3 regions of the Acinetobacter sp. B-6 genome follow, and region 2 is predicted to be linked to each of the others. Evidence: predicted binding sites of a transcription regulator. Region 2 holds the regulator's gene; each other region holds the start of a gene.

Region 1 (5,469 bases), on a different contig from region 2:
TGTAGAGTAGTCTGCGCCAGCTAAATACATTTTCTTAGATGGTAAAAGCCCTGCTTCATCTTCACCCACATATTGCCCATAAAAACTGACTGGAACATTTAATAAGGATTGAAGGTTTAAACGAGCATCAAAGCCTGCGATTTGATTGGATTTATCTTCATCACCGTTTTCAAAGTTATCATTCCCTTTGATTGCATTCCAAAGTGAGCTCCAACTTTCTGGACGTCCATCACCGCCCCATTGCAAAATACGCGAAGCACCTAATTCTAAATAAGGTAAAGGCTGAGCTGTCAAACGGAAACCTAAAAGTTTAGCATCAGGCACGGCTTTATAATCTTCTAACTGTCCAGCAAAAGCTTGATATTGCCAAGGTCCAATCCAAGACAACCATTTAGATTCAAAAGCTTTTTGTTCAGCGCGTTGCGCGGTAAAACCGTAGACTGGACGGCTGGCATCACCACGAATCAAACTTCCATCATGCCCAGGTCCCCAATAAGTTGGAATTTGACCTGCAATCACCCATTGATTCCACAATTTTCCAGCAATGTATGAGCCTTCAACATTGACATCACGGCGATTGTCAATCTGAGGATCTTTTTCGCCATTCACACGCAGCTTGGCATCCCAGTTTTCACCACCACCATTAAACTCAAGTGAACCAACATATTGTGCTTTTTCACGATCGCCAAAAGCTTGCGGAATATTTTTTTGATCTGTTTCTGCAAATAAACCCAGTTTTGCTGTTTGATTATCAGCTTTTAATGCATTTTGAATTGAATCAATAACTTTTTGTTGTGTGTTGTTCGAAATCTTTGCTTGAGATAATGCACGTTGAATTTCATCACCACTCATTGGCCAAGTTGAAGTGCTGATTTGAATCACACCTTGTTGATTTAACCAGTTTAAATCTGTACGGATATCTTGATTATTTAATACAATTCCCTGAGCCAAAACAGGTAAAGACATTCCAAATAACACAGCAGCATACAGTGCTTTTCTTAAATACATGCTCATTTTTCTCAAGTGTGATTTACTGCCACACCATAGTTATTTTAAAAGTTTTTTTCAATGGTGAAATTGTGTTATTCGCATTGCAAAAACGCATACACCATTTGAAAAAAGTGTACCGAAGTACACTTTTAAATATTTTAAATGCCATGACAGCCAACATTCTTTTTCAGAAAAATCAATACGACTGCTTTTAATTAAATACTTTTAACAATAACCAGAACAATCCACCTGATAAACAAATGGTTGCAGGTAAAGTAAAGATCCAAGCAGAAAGAATGGTTTTGACAGTCGCAAAATTTAAGCCAGATTTGTTGGCAACCATCGTTCCTGCAACCGCACTATTCAGGACATGGGTTGTTGATACAGGCAAACCAAAACCATCCGCAGCAGCAATCGTTGACATTGCTACCAGTTCAGCAGACATGCCCTGACCATATGTCATATGATGCTTACCAATACGTTCACCCACAGTCACCACAATACGCTTCCAACCCACCATCGTACCTAGACCTAAAGCCAAGGCAACAGCAACTTTTACCCAGTTTGGAATATATTGTAAGAATGAATCGAGATTCTTGCGGTAATCTTTTACAACTTTAGCTTGAGCTTCATCCATTTTTGGAAGTTGATCAGCTTTATCCAAACGCTTGAATGCTGTTGTACTTAAGTACATATCATTGCGTAAAGATGATACTTCAGCTTCTGGAATATCCTGAAGATTTCCAAACTGACCTACACGCTCACCCAAATGATCGGTCAAACTTGCTAAAGCAGGAACAACCGCAGGATTTAACTCTTTGGTTTGAATAAACTTCGTGATCGTTGCACGAGCTTGCTCATCTGGAATATCAGCATGTTCTGCATAAATCGCTGTCGCTGTTTGACCAGACAATTGTGAGAATGACTGTAAATGCTGTTGGTCCAAACCACGGTTTAAAGAATAAGCCAAAGGCACAATACCAATCAAAATCAGCATGATCAGCCCCATACCTTTTTGACCATCATTTGAACCATGCGCAAAACTTACCCCTGTACAGGTAAAAATAAGAATTGCACGAATCAAAGGTGGTGGTGGTTTATTACCTTCTGGTGGTTGGAACAATTCAAGTTGCTTTTTAAACAGCTTTTTAACAATCAGGAAGACCACTGCTGCAAAGGCAAAACCAATTAAAGGAGAAAACAACAATGCTTTGCCGACTTTAATAACTTGATCCATGTCTACACCGCTTGCACCGCTGGATGCGTGCAAAATGTAGTTCATGATTCCGACACCTAAAATTGAACCAATCAAGGTATGAGAACTCGATGCAGGAATCCCTAAAAACCAAGTTCCTAGATTCCAGAGAATTGCAGCAATCAGCATTGCAAAAACCATTGCAAAGCCAGCACCACTACCCACATTCATGATTAATTCAACAGGAAGTAATGCAATAATCCCGTATGCAACAGCACCACTTGCAACCATGACCCCAAGAAAATTACAGAAACCTGCCCACATCACTGCAACTGGTGCAGGTAAGGCGTTGGTATAAATCACGGTAGCCACAGCATTAGCAGTATCATGAAAACCATTTACAAACTCAAAGCCTAAAGCAATGAATAAAGCAGTCGCTAAAAGAATGACTGAATAAAGACTTAAAGGTGGAACATGTGCTAAATCTGCACTAACTTGCACCCCGATATAAATCAAGGTTGCAATAATAATCGTCAGAAACACCGGCATAAAAAACTTCGGTGTAGGTACATGCACATTCGTCGATTTAGCAGCTTGAGACGATGATGCAGAATCTGAGACGGGAGGTAAATTCGAATTCATGCAGAAGGTAAGCGAATATTAGAATGCGCTTATTGTTCAATTAAATTGTGACAATTATATGACAAATAGCTCCCCAATGAAGTGAATTTTTTACTTTTTTCACTTCAGTATTTCGCAATACTTGCGACTCAATCTATATTTTTATTTATTTTATTCAATGATTTAAAATAATTAAATAAAATTAATTTGAGTAAATTTTTACATTTCACCCTGAAATAATATTTGTAATATTTCCGTCAAATATGACAGGTGACCAATATTTCCACTCAGTATCTGCGATATTTGTGACAATTTGATGAAAAAACAAACACTATTTTTGAATAAGCTTTGCTTAAATTTCGACAATACAATTTAGCGTTATACAAAATATAAAGGTGCAAATTTAAAGCCAACTTTCGCTTAGACTCGAAAAATATAACTATAAAAAACTCAGTCCCCGGAGGGACTAAGTTTTGAGGGAGTCACATGAAAAATGCTGAAATCAAAACTTCCTGTTTAGATTATTTCCATTGGTAGCCTACCGATACAGCACCGCCGATATTGCTACGGCTATCTGCAGAAGCACCCATTTTCCAGATGATCTTGTTGCTGTCGCTAATCGCACTAATACCCACTGCGACGGCTGTTTCACCGCGATAACCTGAAAGACCCGCACTCATCATGCTCATACCTGCTTCAGTTGGTTGCGGTAAATTACCCACAGCCATTGCGCCTGCAATCCCTGCATAGGTATCGTTGCGTAAATCATCTAAATTTTTGTTGGTATTGTAGAACGCTTGTTCAAGGTTGCTAACACGTGTATCGACTGCACCCAAAGCATCCCCTACATTATGATAAGTTCCACCAGCAACATTGTACGTTGGTGCTCCGATTGAACCATCTTGGTTCAATGTTGAGCCACCGCCGAGGTACTGTGCAACATTGCTATTGGTTTGATGCAACTGTGAACCATTAATCGCATCTGTAGAGTCTTTGCTAATCGTACCATTGGCTAAACCACTGACTTTATTACTGGTCCCATCAATAGTCACTTTACCGACATTGACCTGATTTGCCATGACTTGATTGGCAATCACTTGGTCTGCTTTTACCTGATTGGCTGTAACTTGATTTGCAGTTACCGAGTTCAAGTTAATGTCATCTGCCAAAGCCACTTGATAATTATTTGATCCATCTGCATTGGTACTACTGTTCACTACAGTATTTTTACCCGCAGAGACACTGGTCTTAGAACCTGCTACCTGCCCTTGTAATGAAGCAATGGCATCATGCACATTGTCTTTACCTGTGTTGCCAATATTGCTGGTGCTGACAGTACCATCTGCATTAACTTTTGCATTGCCACCCAAAACATTGGCAACACTTTCAGCAGTTCCATGAAGTTGGCTACCATTAACAGCTTCATTGGATGTTGCACTCACTTCGCCATCAGCCAACCCACTGATCTTATTGCTTTGTGCATCAGCTTTGATGTTACCTACGGTGACTGAGTCAAAGCTCACATCATCTTTGGTTGCCACTTGGTAATCAGTTGAACCATCTGCATTGGTGGTTTTAGTGATGGTGGTATTTTTGCCTTCAGTTACAGTACTTTTTGCGCCACCCACTTGACCTTGTAATGATGAAATTGCCTGATTGGTCGCATAGAGTTGTGAGCCATTGACTGCATCTGTACTGGTTGCACTGAGTTGCCCCGCTGCAACATTGACGATTTGACGCTCACCACCGACTTTACCGACACTGACCACACCATTACTCGCAGAGCCTACACCCGCAAAGGCATAGTCCTGACCAAGAATGGTCACTTTAGATTCAGAAGTTGCAGCACGATCTGTGGATTCATTGCCTAATACAACACTGTTGGCTTGAGTGGTGGTGATCGAACTACCTAATGCAACCGTTTTATCTTGTGCAACATTGTTGTTATAACCAATCACTACAGCATTTTCACCTGCTGCTTTACTCCCTACACCGACTGCCAGTGCATTTTTACCAGTTGCACCGTCATTGTTGTAGTTATCTGCTTGCACACCATCATCATTGACGCTGACATAATGGGTTTTACTGTCTGCAATCGCTTTATGAGTTGCATAAAGTTGTGAACCATTTATCGCATCTGTACTGGTCGCACTGACTTCACCCGCAGTCAAACCTGTGATTTTACCTGTTGCGCTGTCGGTGATCACCTTACCTACTGTAGTCTTGTTAAAACTCACTTCTTTCGCAGTTGCAACGTTGTAAACACTTTGACCATTTTTACCTTGAGTTTCGGTCACAACAATGTTATCACCTTCTACAACTTCAGTTTTTGCTACCGCTGCCGACTTTCCTACTTCGGTAATCGCTTGATTGGTTGCATAAAGTTGTGAACCATTCACTGCATCGGTACTGTCACTGCTGACTTTTCCTGCCGCCACATTGATGATCTGACGTTCACCACCGACTTTACCAACACTGACCACACCATTACTCGCAGAGCCTACACCCGCAAAGGCATAGTCCTGACCATTGATGCTGACTTTTGACTCAGAAGTCGCTACTCGATCTGTAGATTTATTTCCTAATATAACGCTATTATCTTGAGTAGTAGTAACTTGATTACCTAATACAAAGGTATTGTTGTTTGCAACAATATTACTGAT
Region 2 (5,469 bases):
TTAGGGCATACACTTTAATTTGCTTTATTTATAAGGGGTTGTGTTTTTTCATGTAAGAAATACAACTCTTCTTAAATGTTACAGTTGCCTATATAAAACCAAACGTCAAAATAAGTTAACCTGAGTTTGATAAAAATCCTTGATGAAAGATGGTACAGCCAAACCGCCTGATTATTCATACAAGTGATTTGGATGATTCATTTATTTTGTACTTTTGAATCATCGATGGTCTTGCGATCTTGAGGCGACATGGATGTCGCCATGTTGAGTGGGGGTATGAGGATGTACCCCTCGCTCATCGAAAGATTTTTGTCACTTTTCTCACAGTTTTTTGTTTAAGCACATTCTTGTTCATATACCCCTGCTAAACATGGCGAGCCGCAGGCTGATCCCAAAAATGGATGGAAACCCAGCAAGAATCTGCAAATACTTATTATTTTTCAATGTGTTGATGTGTGGTTGCATCGAACTCACATTATTTAAATTATGTCGAACTTACGTTAAGTGAATAATATTGATTGGTCTCATATAAAACTTGTTTTAGTTTTTAGAATAAATCAAAACCCATGTGCTTTTAAATAAGACAGTTTTAAAGCCTGTGCATCTGCTAAAGCGTTGTGTGGGTTTTGAGAAGGTACATGAGTTTCGATCGGATCTTGCATCCAAAGTTGCATGGAAAGTGGTGGTGTTCGTATACATTTTCCTGCTGAAAGCACTAAACTCCGCATAAATAAAGCGAAATCTTCAGGCCAATCTGCAATGATTTCAATCTGATCATATTGAAATAGAAAAATCTGCAAACGACTTTGAAATTTTTTGAATTGAATGGGTGGTTGGTTTAAACGTGGTATCACATGATCGTTTACCCAAGGTACAGGGTTTGGGCATTCTAAAACTTCATAAAAAGATTGATGCTGTTCATCGACCAATGCCAATGAAATCAGTTCACCACCAAAACCATTAAATTCACAATCTAAAAATAATTTCATTTGGATTAATCAAAAATCAGCCTGCAAAATCAAGGCGCTCTTTCGGGAACACCACTCTAAAAACTGAACCTTGGTTTTCTTTAGAATCAATTTCAAGATAAGCATTATGTTGCATTAAAACATGCTTTACGATCGCTAAACCTAGACCTGTTCCACCTGTTTGTCGGCTTCTCGCACTGTCTACACGATAAAAACGTTCAGTTAGACGTGGAATATGTTTGGGATCAATCCCAATGCCTGTGTCTTCAACTGTAAAATAACCATGTTCAGTGTCATCATGCCAACCAATCGTCACAGTACCGCCTTTAGGTGTGTATTTAATGGCATTGGTAATTAAGTTACTGAAAGCACTGGCGAGTTCTGCATCTGAACCAATCAGGTCACAATGACTGTCAATATCCAGATTTAAAGTATGTCCATAATCGACGTTATAGGCTTGCGCATCATCAAAAAGCTGATTCATTAAATTGGGCATATCAATAATTTGATTTTTCGCGACCTGTTTATTGCCTTCTAATCGCGAAAGTAACAATAAATCATTCACCAAAGCATTCATACGTCGCGTTTGTGACTGCATCTGTTCAAAGGCGCGTTTCCAACGAGGATTTAGATCTTCTTGGTCGGTAAAAGTTTCAATATACCCACTGAGTACAGTCAAGGGGGTACGAAGCTCATGTGAGATGTTATCGACAAAGTCTTTACGCATCTGCTCAAGATTATGCACACGGGTTACATCATAAGCGACCAACAAGCGACTTTCACTGCCAAAGCGAGTCAGTTTGATTTGTACATAATGTTCTTCATAGACCGAAGACTTTATTTTTATACCATCAGGTGATTGGTCAATATTATTAAAGTATTCAATAAAACTCGGCTGGCGGATAATGGTTAAAATATTACGACCACGATCTAAAGGTTGAATACCTAAAAGTTTTTCCGCAGCAGGATTCCACCATTCGATTTGATGAAGTTCATCTGTTAAAACGACAGCTTCAGCCAAAGCCACTAAGGAGGATTGTGCACGATCAATCAAGCCAACCATTTCAGCTTGAACAACGCGTTCTTGGCGCTGTGCACGATAGACATTAAATAGAAGCGCTCCCCAAATACCTTCGAGATTTGGCGGAGAATCATAAGGACGATTGGAAATCCATTCATTGACCAAATACAAAGAGCGCAATTGAAATATAAAAAAAACGGCAAAACCGATGGAAATACAAATCCAAAAATAACCGATCCCTAAACCAATAAATCCGCCAATCACCAATAAAAAAGCCAACAGGCGTAAGTCTTGTTTTGCAAACTCCCATAAACTGCTGTAGCGAAACTTTTTATGTTCACGTGCAAGATCTGGGACGGGATAGGGTTCATACATAGAAATTTATTTACCTTAACAGTGCTTAACCTATAGCGACATCTGCGCGTGTAGAGAAGCGATAACCTGTTCCACGAACAGTTTGGACATAGCGATCTGCGCCATAAGGTTCAAGTACTTTGCGTAAGCGACGGATATGCACATCGATGGTACGGTCTTCAATATAAACATTTCCACCCCAAACTTGGTCAAGTAATTGGGCACGTGTATAAGCACGTTCTGGATGGGTCATAAAGAAAGCCAACAAACGGTATTCTGTTGGTCCCATATCTAAAATACTGTCACCAAAACTAACTCGTTGGCTGACAGGATCAAGCACTAAGCCGTTCGCATCAATGGTTTTTTCACCACTCAATGCATTGGCACGACGAAGTACAGCTTTGATACGAGAAACTAATTCCCGTGTTGAAAATGGTTTGGTCATGTAGTCATCCGCACCTGCATCAAGACCTTGAACTTTATGGTCTTCTTCGCCACGTGCAGTTAACATAATCACTGGAATTTCTGCTAGATTCTCATCTCGTTTTAAGCGGCGACACAAATCTACACCACTTACACCACCGGGCATCATCCAATCGAGTAAGATTAATGATGGTCGTTGGTCTACGATCATTTGATGTGCTTGTTTTGCATCTTCAGCTTGCAGGCATTGAAAACCTGCCATATCCAGTGAGGTATGGATCATTTCTCGAATCGGAAGCTCGTCATCGACGATTAATATATAGTCATCTTTCACAACGCAATATCCTATGTATGAACGGTGTACCGTCTTTTATTTATGACAGGCTTATTACAAAGATTAATTATGACAGTATCATTGCAAAAACAAGATGTAGACGAATTTTTGCAAAAAAATGTGACAAAAAATGGGCGATGTGATGAAAATTAGATGACATTTTTAAATAATCTTTGCAGTTTCAGCTTAAAAAGAGCATCAAATTGGTGACTAAAAATGCAAATATGACAGTTTGATGACACCGTTATACTTACTTCACACTACTCAAATCAGTCTAGGGCTGAGGAGCAAAGGTATTAATCAATGACACAAAGACCACTTCACATGCTGAAACAATTTCGTCTAAGGACTGTTTAAAACCACCCATCACCCAACGCACAGCAATTTGTGTAACATAACCATTTAGACCAGTCGCAACCAGCGAAATTTCCTGTTCACTTCGTTCAATATGCGGCATCATCAGCGTCACAAAAGAGTGAATTAAGCGATCAAAACGTCCCATAGTTTCGTGAATAGTCGCATGATTATGTAATTCTTGAACCAGCATGGCATCGATATAAATAATACGAGCAACACGTGGGTCATTTTTTAACATGGTAAAAATCGCTGTCAAACCGCCTTTGATCATGTTTTTAGGCTCTGGCGCACCTTGCATCACGCCTTGCATCACGGTTTGTTGTAACTGTTCAATCAATTGTAAAAAAATAACTTGAAACAGTTCCTCACTCTTTTTAAATGACTCATAGAAGTAGCGTTCAGTAAGTTTTGCTTCATTACAAATATCTTTAACAGTCACGGAAAAGAAACCATGTGTTCCATATGCCGCGATGCCTGCTTCAATCAATTTTTCACGACGGGCGAGCTTTCTTTCAGACAAGGACATGCCTTTGAATTGGCGTTCTTTTGTGGTTTTATTTATGGTTTTCTTTTCAGTTAAGCGAGATTCAGTCATTGTAAAAAATTACTCGTGTCATGTTCGATTGTCACAAAGAAGTGGTTATTTTAGCAATAAAAGTCATTGAAACCTATTTAAGATTTTTTGTATAAAAAAACAACTGCTCATTCACAATATAATATTGACAATAGTTATTGTCAAAATTATATTGGGCAGGTGAGCTGCACATTATCAGTATTATTGTGTGCGGATTTTAATAAAGGATAGACAATGAAAAATTTTAAAAACAAAGTCGCTGCAATTACAGGTGCTGGCTCTGGTATGGGACAACAGCTTGCGATTTTACTGGCAAAAGCAGGCTGTCATTTATCAATCAGTGATGTGAATGAAAAAGGTTTAGCAGAAACGATCGAATTGGTTAAGCCTTATAATGTTCGTGTTACTTCAAAGAAAGTGAATGTGGCAAATGTCGAAGAAATGCGTACATGGGCTGCTGAAACCGTACAAAATCATGGCTCTGTGAACATGATTTTCAATAATGCTGGTGTTGCTTTAGGTTCGACGGTAGAAGGCGCGACCTATGAAGAGCTTGAATGGATTATGAATATCAATTTCTGGGGTGTGGTATACGGAACCAAAGAGTTTCTACCATACATCAAGAAAACAGGTGATGGTCATATTATCAATATTTCAAGCTTATTTGGTCTAACGGCTCAGCCGACGCAATCTGCTTATAATGCATCAAAATTTGCGGTACGTGGTTTTACTGAATCTTTACGTCAAGAATTAGATATCGAAAACTGTGGTGTATCTGCATTATGTGTACATCCGGGTGGTATTCGTACCAACATTGCCAATGATGCACGTATGAATGACAGTTTACGTTCTTTGGGCATGAATCCTGATAAGTCAGCAAAAGCATTTAATAAATTATTACGTATGCCTCCAGAAGATGCTGCTCAACAAATGCTTGATGCGGTGCTCAAAGATAAACGTCGTTTATTGATTGGTAATGATGCAAAAACGTTAGATTTGATTCAGCGGATCTTACCAACGGGTTATCAAAAATTGACAGGTTTTGCGACCAAATTTAGTAAAAAATTAGAACCAAAATAAACCTTTCTATGAAAAGCCGCCAAATTTGGCGGCTTTTTACTTTCTCAGGAAATGTGTCAAGTTCCTTGATTGATAATAAAAATCTTCATACTTTTACTGTACCGATCATCTACGGATTGGGATTGATAAAATAATTTGTTAGACTGACTCAGAAAATATTAAATTTTTTATTTTTATTATAAAGATAATTTGAATTGAGCATTTTATGAAAAAAGCCATTTTAAGCCTCAGTATAGGTATGATTTTATTTGCGTCACATTTAGCCTATGCGTCTACTGATCAAGAGAATGCCAGTATTTTAGACAGCATTGCAGGGGTACCAGAGCATTCAAGCCCTGATCCAGCAGACGATAGAGCG
Region 3 (5,469 bases), on a different contig from region 2:
TCAATAGACAAGACACAACAGTTTTTAAACAAGTTATATTTAACAAGGATAGGGCTTTATCCAGATGGGAAATATGACACATCGTATTTTGCAGTGTTTGATTACACAGTTAATCGTGAATTATCTGATCAACTGATGGTGGTTAAAACAGATCATCAAGGTCATTTAGATCATTTGAGTTGGGAGAGCTGAAATACAGAGTTAAACCTAACATGTTCATAACTTTGCTAATATGAAACAAAGCTAAAGCTTTAAGCTTGATATATTTAGTATTGAGTTTATATACTTATTTGCACAATCATCAGTACTCAAGTTTTAGCTGAAAAATGAATAGTGCAGTTTAAAAATAATGGATGAACATGGATAGAGATACTCCCATTTATATTTCTTTAACAGGTACGGATAGCCATCAAATCAAAATTCCTGCTGGTCAAGGGAGTTTCTCGATTGGGCGAATAGGCATGGACAAGAAAAAGTTTGATGTTCTTGTCGGTGAAAATGCTGTAATCGATTGGGATGTCTTTAATACCTTTTATACACCACATGGTCAACAAAATGCGCATTTGCATCCTTATGGAGATTGGCCAAGATTTTTTTACTATTGGGGAAATGATACTAGTTTTGTGGAGTGGTCGAAGAAGAGAGTAATTGAAAATTTCTTTTGGCAACCCTCTCGCTCGTTGTGTCTTGATTTGAGTGATGCCCAAATTCGTAATCTTGCAATAAAAAGTAATGATGATCTGATCAAATTGACTTTGGATCAGAGCAATAATATTAGTTTATATTCACTTCATCTCTCTGGAAAAATTGAGCTTTTTGAAATTAAGGCCAAGCAAGAAATTCATCATATTCGAATAGAACCAAATACTGAGAAAGATCAATCTGTATTCGCGTACCATCTTCCAATTATTCCTGACTTGGCAAAAATTAGTTCACTCGATGTAATTGTTAAACCAATTGGTCAGGCTTTTGATTGTGAAAGCTTATTACAGTTTCCTAATTTGAAAAATTTGAACTTAACCGGGAATATAACCAATACAGCATGTTTAAAACAACTTCACCAACTTGAACGTATTGGAATACGCTATGCAGTAAATTTGGAAGGCTTTCCTGCTTTAAATACTTGGGAAAACTTAAGCTCTTTCATTGCATGGAATATTGATGAAAAAACTGGGAAAACATTAAATACCCAATTAAAGCATTTAGCTAAAGAAAAACAATTGGATTATTCTTCGGTGTCTAAACTGAGAAGTCCAATATGGTTTAGCACTGAATATGGAATTCCATTTGAAAACTGGGAAAACAAAAATGCAAAAATTGTGATCAAAGCATATAAATCTGCTTTAAAAAAAATCTCCAAAGCACAGAATGAGCAAGATGTGAAAGAATCAATTATTGAACTTATAGAGATGATTAATACATTACCCAATATTGAAACTGTTGAAAGGGAAGATACAGGAGTTGCTGTACAGCAACTTGTTGAAGCCTCAAAATTTGATATAGACCAAGAAATAGTAAATGTATGGTTCGATAAGGTTCGAGATTTTTAGAAAATGTGTTAGTAAAAAAAACGGCAAGTAAACTTGCCGTTTTTATGTAAACCTTCGATTCGATATTAGAAGTTGTATTCCATACCTAGACCAATAACTGTTTTTTTCTTCTCTGGTGTTGAAGTTGCAGTCCAATCACGCTTTTGTTGACCTACTACACCGTAGAAACGAGCTTGTTTGTTGATGTTGTAGTCTGCACCAATACCATATAAGTCTTGTTTACGGTCATCACGACCATCTAATTCAGTTGTTGCAGAAATATATTCAGCTTTCAATTTAATTGGCGTAGATGGAATTACATAAGCAGCAGTGATGCCATATGCATTTTCTTTTAAGCCTTTAAAAGATGTAACTGTTGTACCAGATGTTGTTGAAACTGTGTCATCTGTTGGTTTAGCAGTTTGCCATAAAGCACCAAGTACTAAACCATCGATACCTGCTGGTTTCAAGTCGATAGAACCTGTAACACGAATCGCATCAGAATAAATTGTGTTGCTACCTAATTCTGAGTTGTAAGCATTGTATTTAGATGCTACACCGAAGTTACCTGCAACTGCTGCTGCTAAACCGTAATCTTTGTTGTCATAAGTAAGTGATGTTGAAATACCATCACCAAAGCCATCGCGGCTGCCTTTTTGACCTTTTGCTGAGTTGTTTAATGCAGAAGATTCTTCACCTTGTTGGAACATGATATTAAAAGCTAAACCAGCCAATAATTTTTTATCAGTTTCAAAACCAATCACATTCTTTAAACGATCTTCACCGACCAAAATTGCAGTCATATCAAGTTCATTGTGATCGTTAAAAATATCTTGGTTGTTTCCTGCAGCATTTTTAAAGTATGAATCAAACTGACCCACTTTCAATGTTGCAATGCCGTCTGATTTAATCCCCACAAAGCGGTTACGGTTACTGAATGCATCACCGTCACCATCAGCACTGATTTGCCATTCTGCTAAATATACAGCAGATAATTTATCAGTTAATTTTTCTTCACCTTTTACACCAATACGAGAAGCATTCGAGTTTACTTTGGTTACGCTTTCGTCTTTAAAGCCATTATTATCGATTTGATCTAAAGTTACGTTGAACTTACCATACAATGTTGGCGCTGCTTGAGCTGCGCTTATGCTAAGGGTGGCGATTGCTGCAGCGAGTAGCACTTTATTCATTGAGATTTCTCCAAAACATGTTCAATGCGAGTTTGCTGTTACTTTTTTTTACTCAGTAAGTCTTGTTTTGAACATGACTTACTAACTTGCATGCAGTATCTGTAAACTTTGTTACATATAAGTGAAGAATAAATGACAATTTGATGACGTAAACTTTATATTGATGTAATTTTGATAAAAAAAAAGAGGCAATAAATGCCTCATTTACAAAGAAAAATTTTATATCAGTGCGGACTTAATTTTTTCAGCCAACACTTTAATTTTTTCTTGATCGCCCATTTGTACAGCATGACGACCTAATTCGTGTACAGAGCTTGGAATAAGATGAAAGTGTACGTGCGGCACAGTTTGTCCAGCTGATGCGCCAGAGAGTTGCATTAAAACAATCCCTTTTGCATCTAAAGCTTTTTCAATTGCCTGAGCAACTTTTTGTACAATTTTAATGGTATAGGCAGCAGCTTCTGGTTCTAAGTCCAATAATGTAATGGCTTTAGTTTTTGGAATAACTAAAGTGTGACCATCTGCCTGTGGCATGATGTCCATAAATGCAAGTACATGATCATCTTCATAAACTTTTAATGCTGGAAGTTCGCCACGTAAAATTCGAGCAAAAATATTCTGATCATCATAAGCCATATTTACTTCCTTAAATGTATGAATGTAATTATTTACAATTCAATTCTTTCTGACGTTCCTTGATAGAGTCAAGTTTTTGTTGCTCTTTTTCAGTAAATTTAGGCTTACTTGTATAACAATTGTCATTATTATATTTTGCCTTTGCCTCAGGATCTTTGAAACAGAAACCTTTTGATGCATAAATCACATTGTAATCATCCTGCAATTTTTTGCATTCTTGTGCATTATCTGCGAAAGCTTGTGTGCCCACAAAAATGGATAAAGCAGACAGTGTAGCAATAAAATATTTGTTCATGAGTTTGCCTCAAAATTGACATAATCGTGTGTCACTTGATTAGATTATAGGGGCTGGTTGTGATTATTCAATGACGAAAAATTAATCTAGTGTAATTTTGCTCCATGATTCATACATTTTTACCGCAGTTGAAAAGTCACTGTCTGGTGTTGCCAAGCTGTTTGCTGCTTGGATTAGGTTTTGTGTTAAGCCAAGAATTGGTGTGGAGAGTTTCGCCTCGCGAACTAAATCAATGGCAATTCCTGTATCTTTTGCCAATAAAGGTAGCCCAAAAGTCAGTGGAAAACTTCTATTGAGAATACGCTGGGGAAGGATTGATTCAGTAACACCACTTTTTCCGCTTGAAGCATTAATACAATCTAATGCCTCATGTAAATTTACGCCATGCGCTTTGAGTGTGGTGAAACCTTCTGCGGCGGCACATAAATGAACTGCCATCATCATATTATTAACAGCTTTAACCGCAAATCCAGCACCGGAATCGCCAACATGTTTGATTAGTTTTCCCATTGCTTGCATTGCAGGCAAAGCGCGTTGGAATGCATCATTCGATCCCCCCACCATGAAGGTGAGTGTGGCATTTTCAGCACCAATGGTTTGTCCGCTTACAGGTGCATCCAAGAATTCAATACCAAGTTGTTTAAGCTGTAATGCTTGTTGACGTGCGGCATCAGGCACACCGCTGGTGCAATCTACCCAGATCGCACCTGATTTAATTTTTAGTCCCTGAATTAAATCATCAACATCTTGACTGGTGGGTAAGCATGAAAAAATTATATCAGCCTGAACAGCCTGTTCTAAAGCTACCTCCTGAGTGCCGAACGCAGTTGCATGTTGTTTGGCTTTTTCAAAATTTCGATTCCATACATATACAGTATCAAAATGTTGAGGCAAATGTGCTGCCATACGATAGCCCATAGCACCTAAACCGATAAATGCAACTGTAGTATTCATAACTGTCTCTTAACTTTTAGTCGATCGTTGTTCTAACCATTTGGATAATGTCGGCCAAAATTCTTCTGCACTTTTTTGGCTAGACATCAGTCCTAAATGTCCTCCAGGGATTAGAGTAAACGTGACATCGCTACTATTTGTCAATTCGATTAAAGGCTTAACTGCATCGGCGGTGACCATTTGATCACTTTTTCCAGCACCCACCAACAAAGAACAATTGATGTTTTTAAGTTCTATTTTATGTCGGCTAAGTTGTATAACACCATTTTTTAGTGGATTTTGAAGCCATACATTAAACAACATATCTTGATTGACACCCCCAGGATAATCCACCATATGATTGAGAAAATTTCCAAGTGTAGCATGCTCATGTAAAAGTGCTCGATCATCTAAATTGAGTAATAATTGTTTGTGACCTTCATACCAGCCTTTGGGATCAAGAATTTTAAATCCAATCGCATTTAGTAAACCAGGAGTATGGATCAGTTTTCTCGGTAAGCCTCCTTTATAAAGTGTATCTTTAAGTTTTTGGTTTTTGATAATCAGACTATTGATTCTTTGATACAGTTTTCCAATTCCACCAGAAGCATAACTGTCGATAGGACTGGCGAGTACAATGAGATTTTTTACATGATTGGGCTGACGTAAAGCACTGTATAGTAATACAAAAATTCCGGCCATACTCCACCCATGCAGTGAAATTTGATCACTTTGTGAATGCTCTCGGATCTTGTCGATACATAAAGGCATCGATTCGTCGATAAAGTAAAGGAAGTTTAAGTCACGATCTTGATAGCTTAATTTTCCCCAATCCAATAAATAAACATCAAAGCCTTGTTCTGTAAAATGTTTGATTAATGAG

The links. The regulator PhoB, encoded in region 2, activates phosphate uptake and scavenging genes when phosphate is short. The targets are predictions, from matches to a motif close to TGTCATNAANCTGTCATAA.
Region 1: the regulator PhoB is predicted to act here: its motif matches at 2,873-2,891, upstream of AC1Z3T_RS17135 (inorganic phosphate transporter).
Region 3: the regulator PhoB is predicted to act here: its motif matches at 2,853-2,871, upstream of AC1Z3T_RS04300 (porin).

Annotation. Positions count from the first base shown of each region.
Region 1 is NZ_JBXPBY010000015.1:70,751-76,219, forward strand. Features, by position in the region: gene AC1Z3T_RS17130 (capsule assembly Wzi family protein) at 1-1,008, opposite strand, end outside; gene AC1Z3T_RS17135 (inorganic phosphate transporter) at 1,202-2,827, opposite strand; gene AC1Z3T_RS17140 (YadA-like family protein) at 3,328-5,469, opposite strand, start outside.
Region 2 is NZ_JBXPBY010000011.1:142,988-148,456, reverse strand. Features, by position in the region: gene asd (archaetidylserine decarboxylase) at 1-18, shown strand, start outside; gene AC1Z3T_RS14695 (hypothetical protein) at 558-989, opposite strand; gene phoR (phosphate regulon sensor histidine kinase PhoR) at 1,006-2,364, opposite strand; gene phoB (phosphate regulon transcriptional regulator PhoB) at 2,390-3,100, opposite strand; gene AC1Z3T_RS14680 (TetR/AcrR family transcriptional regulator) at 3,375-4,052, opposite strand; gene AC1Z3T_RS14675 (SDR family NAD(P)-dependent oxidoreductase) at 4,266-5,111, shown strand; gene AC1Z3T_RS14670 (YncE family protein) at 5,317-5,469, shown strand, end outside.
Region 3 is NZ_JBXPBY010000002.1:336,374-341,842, reverse strand. Features, by position in the region: gene AC1Z3T_RS04310 (DUF2004 domain-containing protein) at 1-192, shown strand, start outside; gene AC1Z3T_RS04305 (hypothetical protein) at 360-1,550, shown strand; gene AC1Z3T_RS04300 (porin) at 1,616-2,722, opposite strand; gene AC1Z3T_RS04295 (HIT family protein) at 2,942-3,358, opposite strand; gene AC1Z3T_RS04290 (YARHG domain-containing protein) at 3,387-3,653, opposite strand; gene AC1Z3T_RS04285 (NAD(P)-dependent oxidoreductase) at 3,735-4,607, opposite strand; gene AC1Z3T_RS04280 (alpha/beta fold hydrolase) at 4,617-5,469, opposite strand, start outside.